DNA from 3 places in the Streptomonospora halophila genome. Region 3 is predicted to be linked to each of the others. Evidence: predicted binding sites of a transcription regulator. Region 3 holds the regulator's gene; each other region holds the start of a gene.
What was found. Region 3 encodes LexA, which represses DNA repair genes until DNA is damaged. Its sites were predicted from a motif close to TCGAACANNTGTTCGA; they were not measured.
Positions count from the first base shown of each region.

Region 1: a site for LexA is predicted at 2,664-2,679, ahead of ABEA15_RS07980 (DNA polymerase III subunit alpha). Genes of this name have one in related genera too.
Region 2: a site for LexA is predicted at 5,631-5,646, ahead of ABEA15_RS09645 (DUF6504 family protein). Genes of this name have one in related genera too.

Region 1 is NZ_BAABIK010000007.1:17,861-25,706, forward strand. It holds gene ABEA15_RS07980 (DNA polymerase III subunit alpha) at 1-2,548, opposite strand, end outside; gene ABEA15_RS07985 (DUF421 domain-containing protein) at 2,904-3,485, shown strand; gene ABEA15_RS07990 (metal-dependent transcriptional regulator) at 3,550-4,314, shown strand; gene ABEA15_RS07995 (aldo/keto reductase) at 4,348-5,346, opposite strand; gene ABEA15_RS08000 (DUF2795 domain-containing protein) at 5,605-5,940, shown strand; gene ABEA15_RS08005 ((2Fe-2S)-binding protein) at 6,010-6,615, opposite strand; gene ABEA15_RS08010 (MHYT domain-containing protein) at 6,768-7,562, opposite strand; gene ABEA15_RS08015 (iron-siderophore ABC transporter substrate-binding protein) at 7,842-7,846, shown strand, end outside.
Region 2 is NZ_BAABIK010000009.1:15,671-23,516, reverse strand. It holds gene ABEA15_RS09675 (YkvA family protein) at 1-340, opposite strand, end outside; gene ABEA15_RS09670 (N-acetylmuramoyl-L-alanine amidase) at 443-1,336, shown strand; gene ABEA15_RS09665 (hypothetical protein) at 1,504-2,115, shown strand; gene ABEA15_RS09660 (DivIVA domain-containing protein) at 2,500-3,282, shown strand; gene ABEA15_RS09655 (M48 family metallopeptidase) at 3,693-4,526, shown strand; gene ABEA15_RS09650 (TetR/AcrR family transcriptional regulator) at 4,607-5,245, opposite strand; gene ABEA15_RS09645 (DUF6504 family protein) at 5,659-5,931, shown strand; gene ABEA15_RS09640 (hypothetical protein) at 6,009-6,320, opposite strand; gene ABEA15_RS09635 (NUDIX hydrolase) at 6,836-7,306, opposite strand; gene ABEA15_RS09630 (class I SAM-dependent methyltransferase) at 7,349-7,846, opposite strand, start outside.
Region 3 is NZ_BAABIK010000017.1:38,156-46,001, reverse strand. It holds gene leuS (leucine--tRNA ligase) at 1-1,625, shown strand, start outside; gene ABEA15_RS15380 (hypothetical protein) at 1,629-2,282, shown strand; gene ABEA15_RS15375 (hypothetical protein) at 2,484-3,254, shown strand; gene ABEA15_RS15370 (alpha/beta hydrolase family protein) at 3,350-4,426, opposite strand; gene lexA (transcriptional repressor LexA) at 4,716-5,483, opposite strand; gene ABEA15_RS15360 (LysM peptidoglycan-binding domain-containing protein) at 5,819-6,475, shown strand; gene ABEA15_RS15355 (1-phosphofructokinase family hexose kinase) at 6,844-7,785, opposite strand.

The sequences.
Region 1 (7,846 bases), on a different contig from region 3:
CCTCCAGCACGCCGCGGGAGAGGCGGGCCCGGTTGGCGGCGTCGTTCAACGAGGCGTAGGGGCGCCCGGCCGCGAGCGCGTCGATCTCGGCGTCGGTGATGCCCTTGACGTCGGCCAGCGCGGCGCGGATGCCCGGCCCGCCCTGCGGCGCGGTCTCCACGCGCCACTCGCGCCCGGAGCGGTTGACGTCCACGCCCAGCACCGCGACGCCGAAGCGGCGGGCGTCGTCGAGGATGGCGCGGCGCGGGTACATGCCCGGGTCGTGGGTGAGGACCCCGGCGTAGAAGGCCGCCGGGTGGTGCCGCTTCAGCCACGCCGACTGGTAGGTGGGCAGCGCGAACGCCGCGGCGTGGGCCTTGCAGAACCCGAAGGCGCCGAAGGAGGAGAGAATCCGCCAGACCTCCTCGACCACCGGCCCGCTGTGGCCGCAGTCGCGGGCCATGGCCGTGAAGCGCAGGCGCACCTCCTCCTTGCCCTCGTCGGTGCCCAGCTGCCGGCGCATCGCCTCGGCCTGGTCCAGCCCGCAGCCGGTCATGGCGTGCAGCACGGCCGCGACCTGCTCGTGGAAGACGACCACCCCGCCGGTCGAGGCCAGTACCCGCGACAGCACCGGGCTGGGGGCCTCGGGGTCGCGCTCGCCGTCGCGCGCGGCGATGAAGGGGGTGATCATGTCGCTGTTGACCGGGCCGGGGCGGAACAGCGAGATGTCGGCGATGAGGTCGTCCATGCTGTCCGGGCGCAGCCGGCTGACCAGCTCGCGCTGGCCGGGCGACTCGATCTGGAAGCAGCCCAGGGTGGCCGAGGAGCGGATCATCGCATAGGTCGCGGGGTCGTCGTCGGGCAGCGAGTCGAGGTCGATGCGCTCGCCCCCGGTGCGCTCGACCTCCGACAGCGCGTGCGTCATGGCCGACTGCATGCGCACCCCGAGGACGTCGAGCTTGATCAGTCCCATCTCCTCGACGTCCTCCTTGTCGTACTGGACCATGTCGTAGCCGATCCGGCTGGGCTCCAGCGGCGCCCGGTCGCCCAGGGAGGCGTCGGAGACGACGATTCCGCAGGGGTGCAGGGCGATGTGGCGGGGCAGCCCGTCCAGGCGCTCGGCCAGCCTGAACAGCGTCTCCACCGGGTAGTCGGCCAGGCCGCCGGAGCGCAGTTCGGGCAGGTCGGCGCAGGCCGCCCGGATCTGGCGGGCGCGGATGTGCGGGAACGCCTTGGCCAGCACGTCGATCTCGTGCGGCGGGATGCCCATCACCGAGCCCACGTCGCGGATGGCGCTGCGTGCGCGGTAGGTCTCCATCATCGACACGCAGGCGGCGTCGGGGTAGGCGTCCAGGATCACCTGGTAGGCGTCCAGCCGGCGGGCCGACTCCACGTCCAGGTCGATGTCGGGCAGGCCGGTGCGGCTGTCGGTGAGGAAGCGCTCCATCAGCAGCCCGTGGGCCAGGGGGTCCACGGCCGAGATGCCGATGAGGCGGTTGACCAGGCTTCCGGCGCCCGAGCCGCGGATGGAGCAGCGGATGCCCTGCTCGCGGATGCGGTGGGCGATGTCGGCCACGGTCAGGAAGTAGGCGCAGAACCCCTTGCGTTCGATGACCGCCAGTTCGTGGGCGAGCCGGGAGCGGGCGCGCCGGTCGCCCTCCAGGCCCAGCCGGGCCATCCCTTCCCGGCAGGTCAGCCACAACCGCTCGCGGGCGGCGGGGATGTCGGGCAGGTGGTGGCGGTCCATGCCCAGGTCGGCGCCGGGGTCCAGGCGGCAGGAGGCGGCCAGGGCGCGGGTGTGGGCCAGCAGCCGCCGCACGGCGGTGCGGTCGGGGCCGCAGATCCGCTCGGCGACCTCGGTCATCTCGGCGGTGGTCTTCAGGTAGGCCTGGGACCCGCCGGACTCGGACGGCGCCCCGCCGCCCGGCAGCCAGCGCCGCGCCTCGTCCAGGACGCGGGCGACCTCGGCGCCGGAGCGGCGGGGATAGCGCACGGCGTTGCCCAGTACCGCCAGGGTGCGGGTCTCCTCGGCCAGGCGCAGCATCGCGGTCGCCCGGCGGTGCTGGGCGGGCCCGTAGTGGTCGACCAGCTCGACGGCGGTCTCGGCGGCCTCGCGCCAGGCCTCCAGGCACCGGCGGGCGCGCTCCATGCGGTGCTCGGCCGCCGCCAGGCCGACGTCGGACTCGGGTCCGGCGAGCACGACCAGCCCTTCGGCGTGCTCGCCCACCATCGCGTGGGAGACGGCGGGAACACCGCGCGCCCCGGCGGCGTGTGCGGCGCTGACCAGCCGGCACAGGGAGGCCCAGCCGCGCCGGCCGCGGGCCAGCACGACCACCCGCCCGCCCTCGGGCGCGGCCACGGCCAGGTCGGCACCCAGAACCGGGGCGATCCCGACCCGCTCGCAGGCGCGCACGTGCTTGACCGCGCCGTAGAGGCCGTCGCGGTCGGTCAGCGCGAGCATGTCCATGCCCAGTTCGGCCGCGCGCTCGACCAGCGCGTGCGGCGGCGCGGTGCCGTGGCGCATCGACGCCGAGGAGGCGGTGTGCAGGTGCGCGAAGGCGTCGGTCATCAGCGTCGGCCCTTCGGGCGCGCCGCGGTGGTGACGAGTACTGCGGCCATGGCTCCCCCCGTTGGCTCGGCCAAAGCGGGGCAGTCGGCGCCGCGCCCGGGGAAGAGGGCCGAAATCGAACTCGTGTACGAACACTAGCGCACGGATGATCATGGATAAAACCATGAGCAGGCAAATCACGGTCGCGGCCCGTGCCGAGGCCCTCCCGGATGCGGCGTGGCGGCGGGGGTTCCCATCCTCCGCGGCGCCACGATGGTGGCGCGCGGCACACCCGTCACCCGGGCGGCGAACCGGCGCCGCGCCCCGAACACGGGGCGCCGATCCCACCCCTTACCCGAGACGGAGACGCCCGGCCATGTGGAGCGGAATCTGGAGCGACCTGATGGTCATCGGCGTGCCGCCGGCGGAGAAGGTGATCCGCACGGTCGCGGTCTACGCGGCGCTGGCGGTGCTGCTGCGCGTCCTGGGCAAGCGCGACACCGCCCAGCTCAACACCATGGACCTGGCCGTGATGCTGCTGCTGGCCAATGTGGTGCAAAACGCCATCATCGGCCAGGACGACTCCCTGGTCGGCGGCGTGCTCGGCGCGGTCGTCCTGCTCGCCGTGGACGCCGTGGTGGTGCGTGCCGCAACGGCCCGCGCCTGGACCTGGCGGGCGCTCAACGGCACCCCCACGGTGCTGGCGCGCGACGGCCGCTACCTCGGCCCGGCCCTGCGGCGCCTGGCCGTGCGCCGCTCCGACGTGGACGTGCTGATCAAGAAGCAGGGGGCGCACAGCGTCGCCGACACCACGAGCGTCGTCCTCGAACCCGGCGGCGCCGTGCTGGTGGAGATGCGTCCCGACCGGCGCCCGGCCACGAGCGCCGACGCCGCCGCTCTGCACGAGCGGCTGCGGCGGATCGAGGAGCTCCTGGAGCACGGGCGCCCGCAGCCGTGAGCGGGTGCGCCGGCCCTCCGGCCGCGGACGCGCCCCCGGGGCCGGGCGCGATACCGTGGCGACCATGGAGAACGCATCCGAGCGGCCGTCCACCTCGGTCGAGGACTACGTCAAGGTCATCTACGACCTGCAGGAACGCGGTTCCGGCCCGGTGACGATCTCGGCGATGGCCGAGCGGCTCTCGGTGTCCAACTCCTCGGTTTCGGGCATGCTGCGCAAACTCGGCGAGCTGGGGCTGGTGTCGCACCGCCGCTACGGCAACGTGCGCCTCACCGAGACCGGCGACAAGGCGGCCCTGGCCGTCCTGCGCCGCCACCGGCTGCTGGAGACCTACCTGGTCGAGGCGCTGGGCTACTCCTGGGACGAGGTCCACGACGAGGCCGAGATCCTCGAGCACGTCGTCTCCGACCGGTTCGTCGACCGCATCGCCGCCTACCTGGGCGATCCCGCCGTCGACCCGCACGGCGACCCCATCCCCACCCGCGAGGGCAGCGTGCCCGAGCGCGAGACCCAGCTGCTGTCGGCCGCGGACGAGGGCACCACCGGCGTCATCGTGCGGGTCAACGACTCCGACCCCGACCTGCTGCGCCACCTCGCCGAGCAGGACATCGGCATCGGCATGCGCGTCGAGCTGGTGGAGCGCCGCCCCTTCGGCGGGCCGCTGATCGTGCGCACCGGCGCCCCCGGCGAGCAGCGCGAGCAGGCGCTGGGGCTGGTCGCCGCCGAAGCGGTGTGGGTCGCGCCCGCACACGACCACGACCGCTCCGGCGCAGGCTCCGGCTCCGGCGCGGGGGAGTCGGAGCAGGGCGGGCCCCGCCGGCGGCCCTGACGGGCCCCGCGCCGCGACCGCCGCACGCCGGCCTCAGGCGGGCAGGTGCGGCATCAGCGCCTCGGGGTAGCGCTCGCCCGCCGCGGCGCCGCGCGGCACCGCCTTCTCGATCTCCGCGGCCTCTTCGGCGGTCAGCCCGGACTCCAGCGCGCCCAAGGCCTCGGCGAGGCGCTCGCGCCGGCGCGCGCCCACCAGCGGCACGACGTCGTCGCCGCGCGCGGCGACCCAGGCGATGGCGGCCTGGGCGGGGGTCATGCCCTTGGCTGCGGCGACGGTGCGCAGCGCCTCGACCAGGTCCAGGTTGTGCTCAAGGTTCCCGTCGCGGAACCGCGGACTGCCGGCGCGGAAGTCGCCGGGCGCCAGGCCGCGCCCGCTGCTCCAGTGGCCCGAGAGCAGGCCGCGCGAGAGGACGCCGTAGGCGGTCACCCCGATGCCCAGCTCGCGGGCGGCGGGCAGGATCTCGTCCTCGACGCCGCGGGACAGCAGCGAGTACTCGATCTGCAGGTCGGTGATGGGGTGGACGGCCGCGGCGCGCCGCAGCGTCTGCGCGCCGACCTCCGAGAGCCCGATGTGGCGCACGTAGCCGGCCTCGACCATCTCGGCGATGGCACCCACCGTCTCCTCCACCGGCACCGCGGGGTCCAGGCGGGCGGGGCGGTAGACGTCGATGTGGTCGGTGCCCAGGCGGCGCAGCGAGTAGGCGAGGAAGCTGCGCACCGCCTCCGGCCGGCCGTCGTTGCCCGACCAGGCGCCGTCGGGGCCGCGCAGGGCGCCGAACTTCACGCTGATGACGGCGTTGCCGCGGTCGCGCTCCCGCAGCGCGTCGCGCAGCAGCATCTCGTTGTCACCCATGCCGTAGAAGTCGCCGGTGTCCAGCAGCGTGACACCGGCGTCCAGGGCGCTGTGCACGGTGGCCACCGCCTCGTCGCGGTCGGCCGGGCCGTAGAGGTCGGACATGCCCATCATCCCCAGGCCCAGGGCCGAGACCTGCGGTCCGGTGCTGCCGAGTCGGCGTGTCTGCATGGTCGCCATGAGGGTCCTAACGTTGATATCCAATATCCGTTAGCGATGTTAAGTTATCATTGGTATCACGGGACGGCCGCGGCGATCGCGCCGCGGCGTCGGGCAGGCCGCGGACAGCGTTCCCGCCGGTCGCTGAAGGTGCGCCGCGAATGGCGGCGGGGGCGGCAGGGTAGTCGGCGGGTGAACGCCCGGTGCCCTGGTCAGCCCGGCGCGCACCGCGCCGGCGGGTGGTGCACCGGGGCAGCGGCCGAGCGAAAGGAGCGCCCGATGGCGGTTCTGCACGACACCGAAGGGCTGAAGCGCATCCTCTCCGGTCTGGACTTTCCCGTGAGCAAGGACCGGATCGTGGAGTACGCCCAGGAGCAGGGCGCCGACCGGTACCTCCTCAGCGCCCTGCAGGCCATGCCGCCGGCGGACTTCAACGAGCCGAACGAGGTGATGCGCGCCGTGCCCCAGGACGAGCTCGGCGGGCAGAAGCGCGACGAGTCCGACCGCGCCCAGCAGCGCCGGCACCACACCAAGCCCGGCGTCTCCGAGCGCGCGCAGGAGACCGGGCCGGTCAACCCCATCGAGGAGGAGCTGGGGGAGAACCGCGGCTCCTGACGCCGCACCTCGAACCCGGCACATCGCGCGCCCCGCGGGCCGGGGGAGCGGCCGCCGGCGCGCGGCCGGTCAGCTCCTGCGGGCGCGCGCGGCGATCGGGCAGTCGCCGCAGACCGCGCCGCCGGCGGCCCGGTAGTACAGGCAGCACGTGGTGCGGGCGAACACCGCGGGTCCGGGCCCCGGCGCCGCGGGCGCGAAGCCGCCCAGCCCGCGCAGCGGCGGCCGCTCCAGCACACGGCGCGCCAGCGCGTAGGCGCCGGCGGCGTGCTCGGGCCGCGCCGCCGCCACCGTCGCCGCGGCTCCCGCCAGCGCCGAGGCCGCGTTGCCGTAGAGCAGGCGCGGCGCCAGCCCCGTGTGTGCGCGCACCGCGCAGGCGAGGGGAGTCAGCACGGCGCCGACGACGTGTTCGGCCACCAGGTCGGCGGCCGCCTCGGCGGGCGGGCGGTCTTCGGCCGCGGCGGCGCCGGCTCCCTCGCCGAGCGCGAGGCGCAGCCGCCCCTCGGCCACGTACCAGCGCAGCGCCGCGGCCGGGGCGATGACCCCGTGGCACAGCACCGCGGCCACCTGGGGCGAGAGCAGCCGCGAGGCCAGGCCCTGGTAGGCGAGGGAGGCCGCGGTGCGCTGCTCGACCGCTGCGATCGGGCGCCCGTTGGCCGCGGCCAGCCCGGCGCGCACGGCCGCGACCTCGCCCTCCAGCAGCCGCCCGCGCTCCCACAGCTCGGGCAGCGGGTGCCGCGCCCCCGCGGCCGCCGGGCCGGTCTCGACGGCGAAGAACGCGTTGACGGCGCCGGCGTCGGCCAGCGCCGCGCGCAGGGCGGGGTCGATGGTCAGTGCCTCCGGGTGAACACCGAGTCGCGGACCGGCGGTACCGGGCTGCGACGCGGCCGCCGAGCGTCGTCGTCCTCGGCGGGCGACAGCAGCAGTATCAGGGAGATGACCATCAGCAGCAAGCCCAGTCCCACGAACACCGGCAGGAAGAAGTCCATCATGGTGGCGCCGGCGGGTTCGGCGTCGAACGGGGTCTCGGGCAGCGTGGTGACCGCCATGCCGAACATCGCGGTGTAGTGCACGGCCGAGACCGCGGCCGCCATGGCCAGCGCGCCCAGCAGCGCGGCCGCCGGGCCGCGCAGCCGCAGCGCGAGCAGCAGCACCAGGGCGAAGGCGGCGGGGGCGACGACCGCGGCGGCGGCCGTGTAGAGCGGGTCGTGGTCCATATCGGCCTGCATCCGGATGGAGGCCATGCCCGTGTAGTGCATCGCCACCACGCCCAGGCCCAGGACGGCGCCGCCGCCCGCTGTCGCCGACCGGCCGGGGCGGGCGGTGGTCCACAGCAGCGCCGCGGACACGGCGGCGACGGCCAGCAGCCCGCTGAGGACGGTCAGCAGCACGTCGTAGCGCAGCGTGGTCGACTGCACGGAGAAGCCCATCATCGCGATGAAGTGCGTGGCCCACACCCCGGCGGCGCCGAGGGAGAACGAGGCGAGGACGAGCCATCCCGCGCGGACGCCGCCGGTGCTGGTCCGCGCCCGCGCCGCCGTCTGCAGGCCGATGAAGGAGCCGAGGAAGGAGACGGCGAAGGCGATGGCCGGCGTCGTCCACCCGTAGGCGAAGTGTTCGATCATGAGGGGTGTCCTGAGGGGGAGATTCATCCCGATTTAGGGGTGAATAAGGGCGGAGTAAAGCAACCCTAGTGGCGCGGTGCGGCGGTAACGGGGGCGCGCGGTGTCCGTATGCGGCCACGGGTCCGGCAGACCCTCCGCGCCGCCGCCGGTCGTCCGTGCCGGCGCATTCGGGGTGCGCTGCCGCGCCCCCGGGTGACAAACCCGGGCAAACGTGGTTTAGGGTAGCCTCACCTTGCCGCTTGTCGGCAGTTGTGCCCCTGACCTGAGAAAGGCCCACCCATGCC
Region 2 (7,846 bases), on a different contig from region 3:
GCCAGACGGCGACGCCGACGTCGTCGGCCAGGCCCAGCACCGGAACGAACAGCTCGGGCACCAGGTCGATCGGCGAGGCGACGTAGACGAGCCCCAGGACGAACATCAGCAGTCGGCTAACGCTGAGCCCGTCGTATCGACCGCGCAGGCGCGACATCAGCATGCGCGGCAGCGCTGCGGCGCGCTCCCCCAGGCCGGGTGCGCCCGGCCGGGCGTTGTGCTGCACGGCCTGCCATGCCGCGGCCCCGGCGGCGGCGCGGTTGCTCTTGCGCATCGACTCCACCTCGACTTCGTGTGGCTCGGGGGTGCGGCCGGAACGGCCGACCTCCGCACTACTCACGATATGACGCGTGCACGGAAGCGAAAGTTCCGTATACCGGCTAGGTTGGTCCCCGCTCCCTCTACCCCCACTCTCCCCGACGCAAGGACGCCGTAGACCATCATGCGTACGAAACCCGCCGCACCGGGGGCGATCCCGCTGATCGCGCCGTTCATGGCGGCGGCCGTCCTCGCCCTGCCCGCCTGCTCGGCGACGAACGGAGACGGCACGCCCGACCCGTCCGCGGCGCCCCCGCCCTCCTCCGGCGGCTCGGGGTCCGCGCCTGCCGACGACCGGGGCTCCGGCAACGGCGAGGGCTCGGCCTCCCCCCAGGGCCCGCTGGCGGGCACGACGGTCGTCGTGGACCCCGGCCACAACGGCGGCAACGCCGACGCCGCCGAGGAGATCGCGGAGCCCGTCGACGCCGGGCACGGAAGCAAGGCCTGCGACACCGTCGGCGCCGAGACCGACGACGGCTACACCGAGCACGCCTTCAACTGGGACGTGGCCAAGCGGCTGCGGGGCGTCCTGGAGGAGGACGGCGCCGAGGTGGTGTTCACCCGCGACGACGACGAGGGTGTCGGCCCCTGCATCACGGAGCGCGCCGAGATCGGCAACGAGGCGGACGCGGACGCGGCGATCTCCATCCACGCCGACGGCGGCCCCGCTAGCGGTCAGGGCTTCCATGTCATCGCCCCGGGCGACCTGGAGGGCTACACCGACGACATCGCCGAGCGCTCGCAGCGGCTGGCCGTGGACGTGCGCGCGGAGTTCGAGGAGAACACCGGGCAGCAGCGCGCCGACTACATCGCCGAGGACGGCCTCGACCACCGCACCGACCTGGGCGGCCTGAACCTCTCCGACGTACCGAAGGTGTTCCTGGAAGCCGGGAACATGAGCAACCCCGAGGACGCCGCCGACCTCTCCGACCCCCAGTGGCGCGGCAAGGCCGCGAAGGCGGTCGCGGCGGGCATCAGCCGCTACCTGCAGGACGAGCAGAGCGGCGAGGGCGAGTAGGCCGCCCGGCGCGCGCTTCGACCTATCGCCGGCCCGAGCGCGAACCGGCCGACCGATTGCGGTCTCGGGCGGCCGGCCTGCGGAAACGTTCGGCGGGCGCGGATGCGGCCGGAAGCGGAAGCGCGGGCGGGTGTCGCAGGCGCCACGCCTTACCCGATAATCGCGTAATGACCGATTCATCCCCCGAATTCCGGCCACCGGCACCGTCGAAACCGGCGGCGGACGTGCCCCTGGAGTTCGACGTCGTGCTGCGCGGCTACGACCGCCGGCAGGTCCTGACCCTGTTGGAGACACTGCAGCGGAGCGTCGACGACCCCGCGGCCCCCGGGACCGTGACGCCCCGGGAGGCGCGCGACCGCGCCGCGTTCGACCTGGTCCTGCGCGGTTTCGACCGCGCGCAGGTGGACGCCGCCTTCGAGCGGCTGATGGAGTCGCTGACCGCCGTCCGCGGCGAGGAGACGGGGGCCGCTCCGGAGGGCGAGGGGCGTGCCGAGCTACCGGTGGCCGAGTTCGACCGGGTCCTGCGCGGCTACGACCCCATCGCGACTGCGGAGCTGGTCGACGCGGGCGCCGAGGCGCTGCGGGCGCTGCGCGGCGGCGAGAGCGACGCCGCCGCCGCGCGTGCGGCGGCCGCCGCCCTCCGCGACCGGCGCGACGCGCTGCCCCGGACCCTGCGCGGCTCCGACCGGCAGCAGGTCGACAGCGCCGTCGACGCGATCTGCGCGGAGTTGGAGAGCGGCCCGGACGACCCGGACGGCACGCGCGGCTCCGGCGCCTGATGGGACGTGCCGAGTCGGAAAGACTCGGTGCCGCAGCCGCCGGCAGGTGAGCGCTTCCGACACCGGAATCCTTCGGCTTCTGTTCTCCGACCGTGCCCCTGCCGGCCGGCCGGGAGGCCAGACCGCTGATGGGCGGCGTGCCCGCCCGAAGGGCGTGAGCGCTGGATCCGTCGGGCCGCGCGCCGTGTCTTCCGCAGGCTGCATGGAAGCGTCTGAGAGGCCCGGAGCGGCGGCGCCCGCGCGGATCGGCAGCCGCGCCCGCGAGCGGGGACCGGACGGCGCCTCCGGAGCCGGCCCCGCGCCGACCCCGCGCGGCCGGTTTCGGCAGCGCCGAGCGGAGTGGTCTTCGCCCACGTTCGGCCGAGGAATCGGCACAATGTAGCCATGCCTCTGACACCGGCTGACATCCGCAGCAAGCAGTTCAACACGGTGCGCTTGCGCCCGGGATACAACGAGGAGGACGTCGACGCCTTCCTCGATCGGGTGGAAGCCACGCTCGCGGGCCTTCACGGAGGTCCGCGCAACGCGCCGCCCATGACCGCAGAGGAGGTGGACGGCGCGAAGTTCCGGACCACGCGGCTGAGCCCCGGCTACGACGAGGACGAGGTGGACGCCTTCCTCGACGTCATCTCGGCCGAGCTTCGGAGGCACGGCCTCGTTCGCGCCTCCGAGACGGCGTGGCCCGGGCCCGCGGGGCCGTACGGACAGGGGCCGCAGCAGGGCCCCTACCCGCCGCACGGGCCGGGCCGGCACGGCCCCGGACCCCAGCACGGCGCGGGGCCCGGGGGCGGCCCCGTTCCGCCGCCTCCGGGCCCCGATCCGATGGCGCCTCCGCCCGGCGGCGCGCCGCCCACCGGACCGCCTCCCTCGGCGCAGGGCGGACGGCCGCCGATACGTCCGGAGGACATCCGCAACCAGCAGTTCTCCACAACCCGGCTCACCACCGGCTACAACGAGGAGGAGGTCGACGCCTTCCTGGACAGCGCCGAGGCGACGCTGGAGGCCCTGATGCACGGCCGCCGCGAACGTGCACCGCTGACCGCCGCGCAGGTGGACCGCGTCAAGTTCTCCACCACACGCGCCCGACCCGGTTACGACCCCGCCCAGGTCGACGCGTTCCTGGACTTCCTCGCCCAGGAGTTCCGCCACTACGAGGGCACTCAGTAGCCCGGGCGAGGGCGCGCGGCACCGGCTCCCGGCCGTGCCCGCGCCGCTCCGTGCGCCCTGCGCCCCGCGCGGATCCGCTCCGCCGAAAAACCTCGCTCTCCGGACACGCTCGAATTGCCGAGCCTTCCATCCGATACAGAAAGTAATATGCGATAACTTGACGCACACGCGCGTGTCGCGACCGGCACGGCGATCCGGAGGAGGGCAGCACCATGACGCAAACGGCGGCCTCCGGCGACGGTCAGCGCCGCCTCCCACCGCGGCGCTCCGCCGCTCGTACCCGCGCGCCGCGCGCGGCCGCCGCCCGCGCTCCCGCGCAGCTCGTCCGGCGGGACCCGCAGCTGCGGCCAGCGCGGGCGGGCGCGGGGTCCGGGCACGCGCCCGCACACACGCCGGTGCGGCCCGCTCCGGTGCCGGCCGGTTTCGGTCCCCGTGCCGGTGATGCGGCGCCGAACGAGCCGCTGGCCGTCTCCCGGCACCCCTGGGAGGTACCGCTGACGCTCGCGGCCGTCCTGGTCACCTGCTGCGTGATCGGCGCTGCCGTCCACACGCTGTGGACGGGTGAAGGCGCGGCCCTCTGGGCGGCCGGGCTCGTGCTCGCGGGCATCCCCGGCGGCTGCTGGGCGGCGGCCGGCCTGCGGCACGCGCGCCGCCGGGCGCAGTCGGTCCGCATCTCGCCCACCCAGTTCCCCGACGCCGACCACGCCATCCGCCGGCTGAGCGCCGGCATGGGGCTGGCCGGCGCGCCCGACGCCTACATCTACCCGGCCGCGAGCGCCGGTTCGCGGGCCTGGGGCATCGGACACGGCAGGCGCGGCTACATCGTGGTGCCCGGCGACCTGTTCGACTCCGACGGCCGGTTGCGCGACCCCGACGCCCTGCGCTTCGTCGCCGCCCACCAACTGGGCCACATCGCCGCCGGCCACGCGTCGTTCCACCTGCGGGCCGTGACGGCGCCCGCCCGGCTGGTGCCCGTGCTCGGCGCCGCGCTGTCGCGCGCCATGGAGTACACGGCGGACAACCACGCGCACGCGTACTGCCCCGAGGGAGTGCACGCGGTCCGGCTGCCGGCGGGGGGAGCCCGCCTGTACACGCAGGTGAACATGAGCGAGATGGCCGAGCGCGCGCGCACCGACCGGGGGCCGTTCGTGTTCCTCTACAACCTGCTCTCCAGCCGGCCCGCCAACACCAAGCGGATGGCCGCCCTGCGCGACCGCTCCCGCCCGGGGCGCCTCTTCTTCTGACGGTCCACGCCCCGGTGGCCGGGGATCGCGGCCGTCCACGAAGGCGGGGTACCTCCGGACCGGGGGGCACGCCTGCCCGTTCAGGCGCCCGAGCCGGGCCCGGCCGGGCGGAGCTCGGCCAGAAGGAGCTCGGCGAAGTAGGCGCCGACCTGCGAGCCGGTCAGCTCGCCACCTGCGCGGTACCAGGTGCTGAGGTGGTGCACGGCGCCGAAGTACTGGGTGACGGCGATGTCGGCGGGCACGTCGGTGCGGAACACGCCTTCGCGCTGGCCCTCTTCGATCATGCCGCGGAAGCACTCGTGGTACCGGCGCCGCTCTTTGCGCACGGCCGTCAGCCGGTCGTCGGAGAGCATGTGCAGCGACCGGAAGAAGATCCGGGTGTCGTCGAGGTTGTCCACAGTGGTGTGCACGACGTCGGCCGCGGCCTTGCGCAGGCGCTCGCTGACCGGGCCCTCGGCGCCGGCGAACCTGGTGAGCCGCTCCGTCTGCATGGAGAGCACGCGCTGGTAGATCGCGTAGAGCAGGTCCTCCTTGGACGCGAAGTAGTGGTACATCGCCCCCTTGGTCACTCCGGCGGCCGACACCAGCTCCTGCACGGAGGTGCGCTCGAAGCCCTGATCGGCGAAGAGCCGGGTGGCCACCGAGAGCAGCCGCTCGGGAACCGCGCCTCCGCGGTCGGGTGCGGTCGCCGACCGCTCGGAGCCGTCCGTGTTGTGCATGCGCCTTCCCGTCTGCCGAGTCCTGCGCACCGTGGCGCACGTTCCAGCATAGGCATACCATCCGGTCGGTCTCTGGACGCCCGGCCGACCGCCCCGCGAGGAGCGGTCGGGCCGCAACCGCTTCCGCGACACGGCAGGGGGCACGCCCTCGCCGACGCCCGGGAGCCCTTCGCGGCCCCTCGCGGACCGCCGGCGACCCTCGGCCCGCGGCGCGACACGCCGAAGCGCGGGCGCCGACCGGCCACCCAAGCGACGGTGTATCAGCCGGTCGCCGGGGGTCGTGCGCATCACCGAACCGGCGGTCGACAGCGCGCCGCCCGGCGGCGGACCCCGATGCGGCCCTAAGGTGGTGGCCCGCCGCGACACGCCTCCGGCGGCTGTCGACTCGAACGCATGTTCGATACACTGGCCGGGTGAGTCTTTACAACGAACGGATCGACGTCAGATCGACCACCGGCGGTCACCCGGCGTTCTTCGCCTGGCGCGACCGCACCTACCGTGTCCGGCGCGTCATCGGCGCCTGGGGATCGCCGGACGAACGCGCCGCGCGCAGCGCCAAGGCCGCGGCCGCCGACATGCGGCTGGTGCGCGTCGCCGCCGAGTCCCCTGACGGCGAGCTGAGCATCGCCGACATCAGCTGCGACAACACCACCGGCGACTGGACGATGCGCCGCCTGTGGGGCTGATCGGCCACGCGCCCGGCCGCCTCGCGTACAGCGGCCGGGCGGCACGGCCGCGGGCGGCCGCGCTCGGACGGCCCGCGTCACACCTCCAGTTCGGTCTGCCCCCGGCCCGCCCGGGTGGAGCGGCGCCCGCCGGCCCGCCTGAGGCAGCGGCGGCAGGTCACCGGGCTCTCGGTCGGCCGCAGGCGCAACGGGTCGGCGGCGGCGCGGCACACGACCGCCGGGACCCGCACGCCCACCCACGTCGTCTCCTCGACCGCGTGGACCACCGAGGAGGCGCCGATCGTCGCCCTGCCTCCCGACAGCTCGCGCCTGCGCCGGGCCAGGACTGCGGCGAGATGCTCGACGTCCGCCCCGGAGGTCTCGGGATCGTCCTTCGCCGGTCCGCTCATGGCCCCAGCATCGCGCACCGTGCCGACAGCCGGAGCGCGTCCCGCCGCGCGGGTCGCGGCTACCCGAACCGCCGACCGGCGCGGGTGGCTGCGGCAGGGACCGGTGCCGCCCGCGCACGGCCGGGGAAGGAGTCGGGGCGACTCCCTGCCGGCGGACGAGAAGCGGCAAGAGTGGTGCGGGGGCGCCGCGCAGGAGGGCAGCGACCGGGCGAACACACACCGCGCTTGTTTCCACCCTGGTCGGACGTGGTGCTCCCGCAGGCCGACGGCGCGTTCGACGGTCTTTCCCACGTCACGGCGCGGTGCCCGGCCCCGGTTCGTCGATCCCCGAGGAGGCCCGGCACCCGCAACCAGGGGCGGGGCGCACCGGCGGGACAGGCCGCCCTCGCGCGGATGCTGCGAAACCCCTGCCGCACCCGCGCCGGACTCGACCGCCCCGGCTGCCCGGGGCCGCCCCCAGGGGGCGGCTCAGGTCCTCGACTGCGGGGCGGGCCGAGCGAAGCCGGGTGTGCAGGCTAAGGCGCGGTGTAGTACGCGGGTCCCTCTTCGCGGGCGTGGGCGATGCGGCGCATGATCCGCTCGTTCATCGGGGGCAGCCGGTCGGGGGCGAACCAGCCGACCTCCAGCGACTCCTCCTCGTCGGGGCGCGCGCTCCCGCCCACCGGGCGGCACCGGAAGGTGACGTCCATGAACTGCACCCGGTCGCCGTTTCCGTAGGTGAACGGCGGCTCGGTGACGACGCTGGCGATCCGCTCGCAGACCACGTCGACGCCGGTCTCCTCGGCAACCTCGCGCACGAGGGCGGCGGCCGGCTGCTCGCCGGGCTCCAGGATGCCGCCGGGTGTGCTCCAGGCCCCGTCGTCGGCGCGCCGGTGCAGCAGGATCTCCCCCGACTCCGCGATGACCACGGCGGTCACGCCCGTCAGCCAGAGCAGCTCGTGTCCCACGTGCTTGCGCAGGCGGAGGATGAAATCGGGTGTGGGCATGGCATCGAGGCTACCCAGCGGCGGCGCCGGCCGGCGCCGTGCTCACCCGGCGAGCGGACGCCGGTAGACGAGCGAGTAGCGCCAGAAGAGCAGGCGCCGCACGCGGGCTCCGGGCAGGTGGCGCCGGGCCGCGAGGCGGACCCCGCGCAGGCTCATCCGGGGCTCGCGCATCGGAACGGGCGCCTCGGCCGCAGGGCTGGGGACACCGGTGACGGTGCGGGCGGCGAGCAGGCCGGCGCCGATCGCCCACTGCGGAGCCAGGGCGGCGGCCCCGGCGGCGTGGTCGGCCGCGGTCTCCTCGCGGTAGAGCCCGAGGACGGCGAGCACGCCGCCCGGCGCGAGCCCGTGGGCCATCGCCCGCACCGACTCGGCGAAGTCCATGTGGTGGAGGCTGGCGACGGCGGAGACGAAGTCGTAGGCGCCGGCCGCGATGCCGTAGTCCGCCAGGGCCGTGTTGGTGTACTGCACGCCGAGCCGCCGCGGTGTGCGCTCACGGGCCTCGGCGATCATGGCGGGGTCGGGATCGACGGCCTCGACGCG
Region 3 (7,846 bases):
ACTTCGAGGCCTACCGCGCCCAGGTCTCGCGCCTGACCGACATCGAGCGCCAGTCGACCGAGCGCGAGAAGACCGGTGTCTTCCTGGGCCGCTACGCCGTCAACCCGGTCAACGGCGAGCGCATCCCCGTATGGGCCGCCGACTACGTCCTGGCCGACTACGGCCACGGCGCCATCATGGCCGTCCCCGCCCACGACCAGCGCGACCTCGACTTCGCGCTCACATTCGGGCTGCCGGTGCGCGAGGTCGTCGAGACCGGCGAGGGCGACCCCGCCGAGACCGGTGTCGCCACCGCGGGCGAAGGCCGGCTGATGAACTCCGGCCCGCTGGACGGGATGTCCAAGGGCGAGGCGATCGAGCGCATCACCGCGATCCTCGGCGAGCGCGGCACCGGCTCCGCCGCGGTCAACTACCGCCTGCGCGACTGGCTGCTGTCGCGGCAGCGGTTCTGGGGCACACCCATCCCGATCGTGCACTGCCCCGCCTGCGGCGAGGTCCCCGTTCCCGACGACGAGCTTCCGGTACGCCTGCCCGACAACCTCAAGGGCGCCGACCTGGCCCCCAAGGGCGTCTCGCCGCTGGCGGCCGCCTCCGACTGGGTCGAGACCGCCTGCCCCTCGTGCGGCGGCGCAGCCCAGCGCGACACCGACACGATGGACACCTTCGTCGACTCGTCGTGGTACTACCTGCGCTACTGCTCCCCGCAGGTCGACGACGCGCCGTTCGACGTCGACAAGGTCGCCGAGTGGGGGCCGATCGACCAGTACGTGGGCGGCGTGGAGCACGCCATCCTGCACCTGCTCTACAGCCGCTTCTTCACCAAGGTCCTCTACGACATGGGCATGGTGTCCTTCACCGAGCCCTTCCGCCGCCTGCTGAACCAGGGCCAGGTCATCAACCAGGGCAAGGCCATGTCCAAGTCCCTGGGCAACGGTGTTGACCTGGGCGAGGAGATCGAGAGGTACGGCGTCGACGCCGTGCGGCTGACCGTGATCTTCTCCGGCCCGCCGGAGGACGACATCGACTGGGCCGACGTCTCGCCGGCCGCTTCGCTGAAGTTCTTGAACCGGGCCTTCAAGGTGATGGCCGAGGCCGGGGCGGCCTCCGCGCCGGGCGCCGACCCCGCCCAGGGCGACGCGGCGCTGCGCAAGGCCACCCACCAGGCGCTGGACAGGATCACCGCGGCCGTCGAAGCCCACCGGTTCAACGTCGCGGTCGCACGGCTGATGGAGCTGGTCACCGCGGCCCGCAAGGCGATCGACTCCGGCCCCGGCGCCAAGGACCCCGCCGTGCGGGAGGCCGCCGAGGTCGTCGCGACCACCCTGTCGCTGTTCGCGCCCTACGCCGCCGAAGAGGGCTGGGAGCGCTTGGGCCACACCGGCCCCGTCGCCGTCGGCAACTGGCGCACCCCGGTGCCCGAACTGCTGACACAGGAGTCGGTCACGTGTGTCGTCCAGGTTTCCAGCAAGGTCCGTGACAAGCTGGAGGTCGCCCCCGACATCGAACCCGATGAGCTGGAGCGGCTCGCGCTCGCCTCCGAGAAGGTGCAGGGCTTCATCGGCGGCAAGGAGGTCCGCAGGGTCGTGGTCAAGGCACCCAAGCTCGTCAACGTCGTCGTGGCCTGACCGATGGCGGGGAACGGGCGCGCGCCGGACCAGCGGGGCCGCGGCGAGCGGCACGGCTCTGCGCGGCGGCTGTGGATCGCGGCGGGGGCCGGAACCGTCCTGGTCGTGGCCGTCGCGGTCACCGCCGGACTGCTGGTGGGGCGCGGCGAGCCGGCCGAACAGGCCGACGAGGCCGACACCTACGCCTCCGCGCCGGCCTGCTCGGCGGTGCCCCAGGAGGCGGTGACCGAGCTGGTGCCCGGCGCCGAGCTGGAGACCAGCCGGCAGGGCCCCATGGAGAACGCGGACAGCTCCACCTGCGTGTGGACTTCGGTGGGCGCCGACGACGCCCCGCCGCGCTCGCTCCATCTGGACTTCACCGCCCACTTCACCGACAAGGCCGGCGAGGTCAGCGGCGCCCGCGCCGCCGGCCGGCGGCTGGAGCAGTTGGCGCCCATCGGCGACCTGGAGGGCGCCGATCCGGTCTCCGAGCTGGGCGAGGGCGCGCTGGTCTGGCCGGGTACCGCCGACGCCGCCTCCGCCGAGGTCGTCTTCCGCCGCGACAACATGCTCATCCAGGTCTTCTACGGCGGCGATGCCGGAGACGGCGGCATGGACTACGCCGCCGCCCGCGAGGGCGCCGTGACCGCCGCAGAGCGGGTGGCCGGCTCCTTGTAGGACGCCCCGCCGGGTCCGGTCCCGCGGGCGGCCGCATGTGCTGCCGGTCGCATGCCCGCCGTCGGCGGGAGCGCGTTTTCGCCTGCCGGGCGGGCGGGGGAGTCCGCCCCCGCGCGGGTAGTAGCGTGACTGGGCGCCGCAGTGCCGCCGGGTTGCGCCGCGCGCGCCGAGCACCACGAGGACGGCAGCAGGGAGGCATGCATGGCCCAGCCACCTTCGGGCGGTCCCGGGCACGGGCCGGGCGGAGTGCCCGGGCCGCCCGGCCCGCCGGAACGCCACGGGCCGCCCGCGCCGCCCGGCCCTCCCGCACCGTTCGGCGCCGCCGCCCCGCCCGAGCCCATCTCCTCGGCACCGGCGCAGAGCCGCGGATGCGCCACCGCGGTCGTGGCCACACTGGCGGTCGTCGTGCTGGTGCTCGCCGCCGCCGGCGTGTGGGCGATCGTCTCGCTCACCTCTGCGGCGGGCGGCGAGTACGAGTCGGCGCCCGACTGCTCGGTGGTGCCCGGCGGCGTCCTCGACGGCCTGGTCCCCGCGCGCGACACCGAGCTCAGCCGCAGGATCGCCGACTTCGACCCGGAGCGCCGCGAAGGCTACGAGTGCCGCTGGGAGACGCCGCAGACCGCCTCCGAGGTGCCCGCGGCCGCGCGCGTGGTGATCGTCCGCTACGCCGACCGCACCGGCAGGCCGGGGACCGAGGCCGCGTCTACGGCGCTGGAGGCGGCTGCGCGGGGAAAGGCGTCTCCGCACAAGCTGTCCGGGCTCGGCGACGAGGCCAAGGGCTGGAGCGAGTCGGTGCAGGGCTTCGACTGGGGCTGCACCGCGGTGCGGCTGTCGAACCTGTACACGATGGCCTGCCACACCGCCGCGGTCGACTACCAGGCCAGTGAGTCGATGCCCGCCGACGTGGCGCTGGCCAACGCCGAGTCCCTGGCCCGGGCCGTCACCGCCGAGATCGAAAAGGGCGACTACTGAGGCCGTGGCCGCACACGCCCGCCACTGCCGGGCGTACGCGGTGCCGGTCGGGCGCCGTGTTCCGGCTGAACCGCCAATCATCGAACACACCCCGGCTAGAGGCCGGTCTCGGACTCCAGGAAGGTGCGCAGGGCGGGGGCCACGTCGGGGGAGAAGCGGCGCCGGGAGTCGAGCGCCTCCGCCCCGGGCGCGTCGCTGTACCTGCGGAACACGTGGTCGGCGCCGGGGATGTCGGCCCGCTCGCCGTCGGGCAGCCCGGTCATCAGGCGGTCGACGTCGCCGCGCGCGATCTGCGAGTCGGCGGTGCCCCACAGGACGAGCGTTGCGGTGCCGGCGGGCAGGTCGCGCGCCAGGCGCACGGGGTCCATCGCGTCGATGCGGCGCAGGAAGTCCTGGTACCGGGGAGCGAAGAGGCCCCCGAAGCCCTGCGGGAGGTCGGCCTCCTCCAGTTCGTCGCCGTCGCGGATTCCGGCGACGGCGGTCCGCACGTCCGAGAGCGCCTGGTCGGCCGCGGCGTAGTCCATGGAGCCGGCGGCCTCGGCCCTGCGGACCTGCTCGGTGATCTGCCGGTCGACGACGTCGAGGTAGCGGCGGCCCGGCGGGGCGGCGAGGACGAGTGCGCGCGGCGGATGCTCCTCGACGATCTCGTGGGCGCGCAGCGCGAACAGGGCGCCCTCGCTGTGGCCCAGCACGATGAGCCGCGAGGGGTCGACCTCGGGCCGCGACGCCAGGTGCGCGTAGGCGTCGGCGACCTCCTGGGCGAAGACGCCGTAGCCGACGGCGGCGTCCTTCTCGCGCGAGGCCATGCCGGTCTCGCCGCTGCCGAGCTTGTCGTAGCGCAGGGAGGCGACCCCCATGTCGGCCAGCAGGCGCGCGAAGTTCTTGTTCGTGCCGGCGTCGGGCCGCCCCGGGCTGTTGCCGTCGCGGTCGGTGGGGCCGCTGCCGGAGACGATCAGCGCCGCGGGCAGGTCGCCACCGCCGCCGGGTGGCAGGGCGAAGGTGCCGTGCAGGGTGTCGGGGCCGCTGCGGAAGGTGACCTCGCTCTGCTGCGGCCGGATGCCGGGCGGCTCGACGGGCCCGGAGTCGTCGGTTTCGGGGCTGCAGCCGGTGGCCAGGAGGGCCGCCAGGAGCGCGGCGACGGCGGCGGCGCGCAAGGGCGAGCGGACGGGCATGGTCCCTACCGTAGTGCCCGCCGCGCCCGCGGGTGCGGGGTGTGCCGGGGGATCGGCGGCGTGCGGCGCGCCGGGCGGCCCTGAGCGGCGGGCGGCACGCGAGGATTCGGCCTTTGGTCCCTGGCGCGGAGCCGCCGTCGCGGCGTAGGGCGGGGGATCGGGAACCGGTGCCGGGCGGGGTCAGGGATAACCGTTGGGTTCCGAAAAGGCGACGGGTTCGTGATCTACAGCGAAGATCACGAACCCGTGCCAAAGCGAGGCGAACTCGTTATGCCGACGCGGCGGCGGCTCACACGCGCCGGAGCACGGCCACCACCTTGCCCAGGATGGTGGCGTCGTCGCCGAGGATGGGCTCGTATTCGTCGTTGCGCGGCAGTAGCCACACGTGGTCGGAGTCGCGCTTGAACGCCTTGACCGTGGCCTCGTCGTCGAGCATCGCCGCGACGATGTCGCCGCTGTTGGCCTCGGGCTGCTGGCGGACGACGACCAGGTCACCGTCGGTGATGGCGGCGTCGACCATCGAGTCGCCGACGACGTTGAGCATGAACAGCCGGCCCTCGCCCACGAGCTGCTTGGGCAGCGTGAGGACGTCCTCGATGGACTCCTCGGCCAGGATGGGGCCGCCCGCCGCGATGCGCCCGACCACCGGGACCGCGGTCGCGCGGGACTCGTCGGCCTCGGGGGTCTCCTCCAGCTGGTCCCAGGAGCGCACCGGCGGCTGGCCCGGAATGCGGATTTCGACCGCTCGTGGGCGGTTCTGGTCGCGGTAGAGGTAGCCCTTGCGTTGCAAGACCTTCAGTTGGTGCGCCACACTGGACGGGCTCGATAGCCCCACCGCGTCGCCGATCTCCCGGATGGACGGTGGATATCCGCGCTGCCGCACATAGCGGTGGATGCAGTTCAGCACGCTCTGCTGGCGTGCGGTGAGCTGCGGCGCCCCCTCGGCGCTGTCAGCGGAGTCCTGAGAATCGGCGGGTGGAGCGGCAGCGGACCGGAGCGCGGTGACGGACCCCCCGCCCGTGTGAGGTTCCTGGGTTCCGTGGTTCTCCTCCGGCACGGCCGGCCTCCTCGGCGGTCGGTTGTTCTGGGTGCGGCTATCGGCGGGCGTCAGGCGGATCCCCCGACTCGAGGGACCAGCCGGTCGATCAGTGTTCGGCAGCGGTAGCGCGTGTTCAGCCACTGAACGTGGCGTCGCCGATACCGCAGCGAAACATGTCCAACGTTACTGCGTGCACACGGCAATATCAAACAAACGTTCGAGATGGTGCTGAAAAATTCGCTCGAATGCGGTAGGAATCGAACGTTAGTTCTAACGAACTGGCGTACGAAGGTGAGGACTGTGCGGCCATGACTATGTCAGCGTCTCAATCCGCCACTGCGTTCGAATCCCCCTTGACCTGGCCCGACATCCCACGACCCGATGACGGCGGGCCCGCCGTCCGGCTGCCGCGGCGCGCGCGGCTGTCCGTGGTCCCGCCGCAGGCGCCGCCGGCCGAGGAGGCCGAACGCGAAGGCGCTTCCGGCGCCGACCCGTTCCCGGGAGCGCACGACGGCGCGCTGTTCGACTGGGCGCGGCAGCTGCCCGAGTGGAGCGCCGCCGCGGCGGCCCCGCCGAGGGCGGCCCGGCGTCCGCGGCAGGCGGCACCGGCCCCGGCGCGGGCTCTGCGCCCGGCCGCCGTCCCGGCACCGCGCCCCGCTCCGGTGCTCGGCGCCGCAGCCAAACTGTGGAACGAGCGCCTCACGCGCCGAGGGCGCGTCGTGGTGGGCGCGGCGGTCTCGGCGCTGGCGACCGCCCTTCTGGCCGGCCTGCTGCTGGCCGTGGGCACCGCCGGAGCCTCCGCCACGGGCCCGGCGCCCGCGGAGTCGGCGCTGCACGAGGAGGCGCCTCCCACCGTGGTCGTCCGCGACGGTGACACCCTGTGGTCGATCGCCGAACGTGTGCGTCCCGGCGACGATCCGCGCAGCACCGTGCACGAGATCGTGAAGGCGAACGGCCTCAGCGAGTCCGAGATCGAGCCCGGCCAGGAACTCGTGATGCCCGAGTTCTAGCCGGTGCCGCGGCCGCGGCACCGCACCGGCCCGAGCGCCCTCCGCCGCCGCTGCAGCCACCGTCGCCCTCACCGTCCGCGGTTCGGGGCGGGGGCGACAGGCCCGGCGCGATGGAAGGGGTGCGCGGCGGCGGGACCGCGTTCCTGCTCGGCGTCCACTGCTCGGCCTCCTCCCGGTCGCGGCCACTGCCCGATGACGGAATGATCATGGCAGGGGGTTGCGACAGAACGGCGCCGTCGGCGGCCCGCACCGGCGTCGGCGCGGGCCGAGCGCCCGTGGCAACGCCCCGGGGGCCGCGGCCCCCGGCGGCCGACGTGCCCTGCCCGGCGCGCCGGGAGGACGCCGGCCTGACGCGTCCCGCGGCGTCGCTACAGGTCGTCCAGGCGCCAGGACGCGGGCGGGTCGGCCACCACCCGCACCGACTCGGCACGGAGGTCCTCGGGGCCGGGCACCGTGGTTCCGGGGAGTGCGACGGCCGCCGCGCCCCAGGCCACGGCGCGGCGCAGGCGCCCCTCCGGCGAGCCGTCGGCCGAGAGGTAGCCCGCCAGCGCGCAGTCGCCCGCGCCCACGGTGCTGCGCGGCACGACCGACGGGCCCTGGCCCCACCAGGTGCCGTCGGCCTCGGCGAGCACGGCTCCGTGCGGCCCCAGGGTGACCAGGACCGCGCGGTTGCCCCGGGCCACGGCCGTGCCTGCTGCGCGGGCGACGTCGCCGACGGTCTCCATATCCCGGCCCGCGAGCGCGCTCAGCTCCTCGCGGTTGGGCTTGAGCAGTGCGTTGCCGCCCGCCGCGACAGCGGCCTCCAGCGGTTCGCCCGAGGTGTCCAGCGCGAGCGGCACGCCGCGGGAGCCGGCCAGCTTGGCCAGGCGCGCGTAGAAGTCGACCGGCGCACCGATGGGCAGGCTTCCGCTGGCCACGAGCCACTCCGGGCCGCGCGCCAGCTCGGCCTCGACCGTCTCCAGCAGGCCGTCGATCTCCTCCGGCGCCAGTTCGGGGCCGGAGCTGTTGAGCTTGGTCGTGGTGCCGTCGCCCTCGGCCAGCGTGAAGTTCTTGCGCGTGGTGCCGGCGATCGGCACCGCGACGTGGTGCAGGTCGCCCAGCAGGGAGGTGAGCTCGGCACCCGTCGCGCCGCCGACCGGCAGCACGGCGGTGGTCGCATGCCCCATCGCGCGCAGCGCGCGGGAGACGTTGACCCCCTTGCCGCCCGCCTCTGTGGTAGGCGACCTGATGCGCAGGATGCCGCCGAGGCGCAGCTCGGGCACTTCGAGCGTGTGGTCGACGCTGGGGTTGGGCGTACAGGTCAGGATCATGCGGGCCTGCTCCGTGCTTCAACGGCGGTGGCGGTCGGGGCCGCCGCGGCGGCGAACCGCG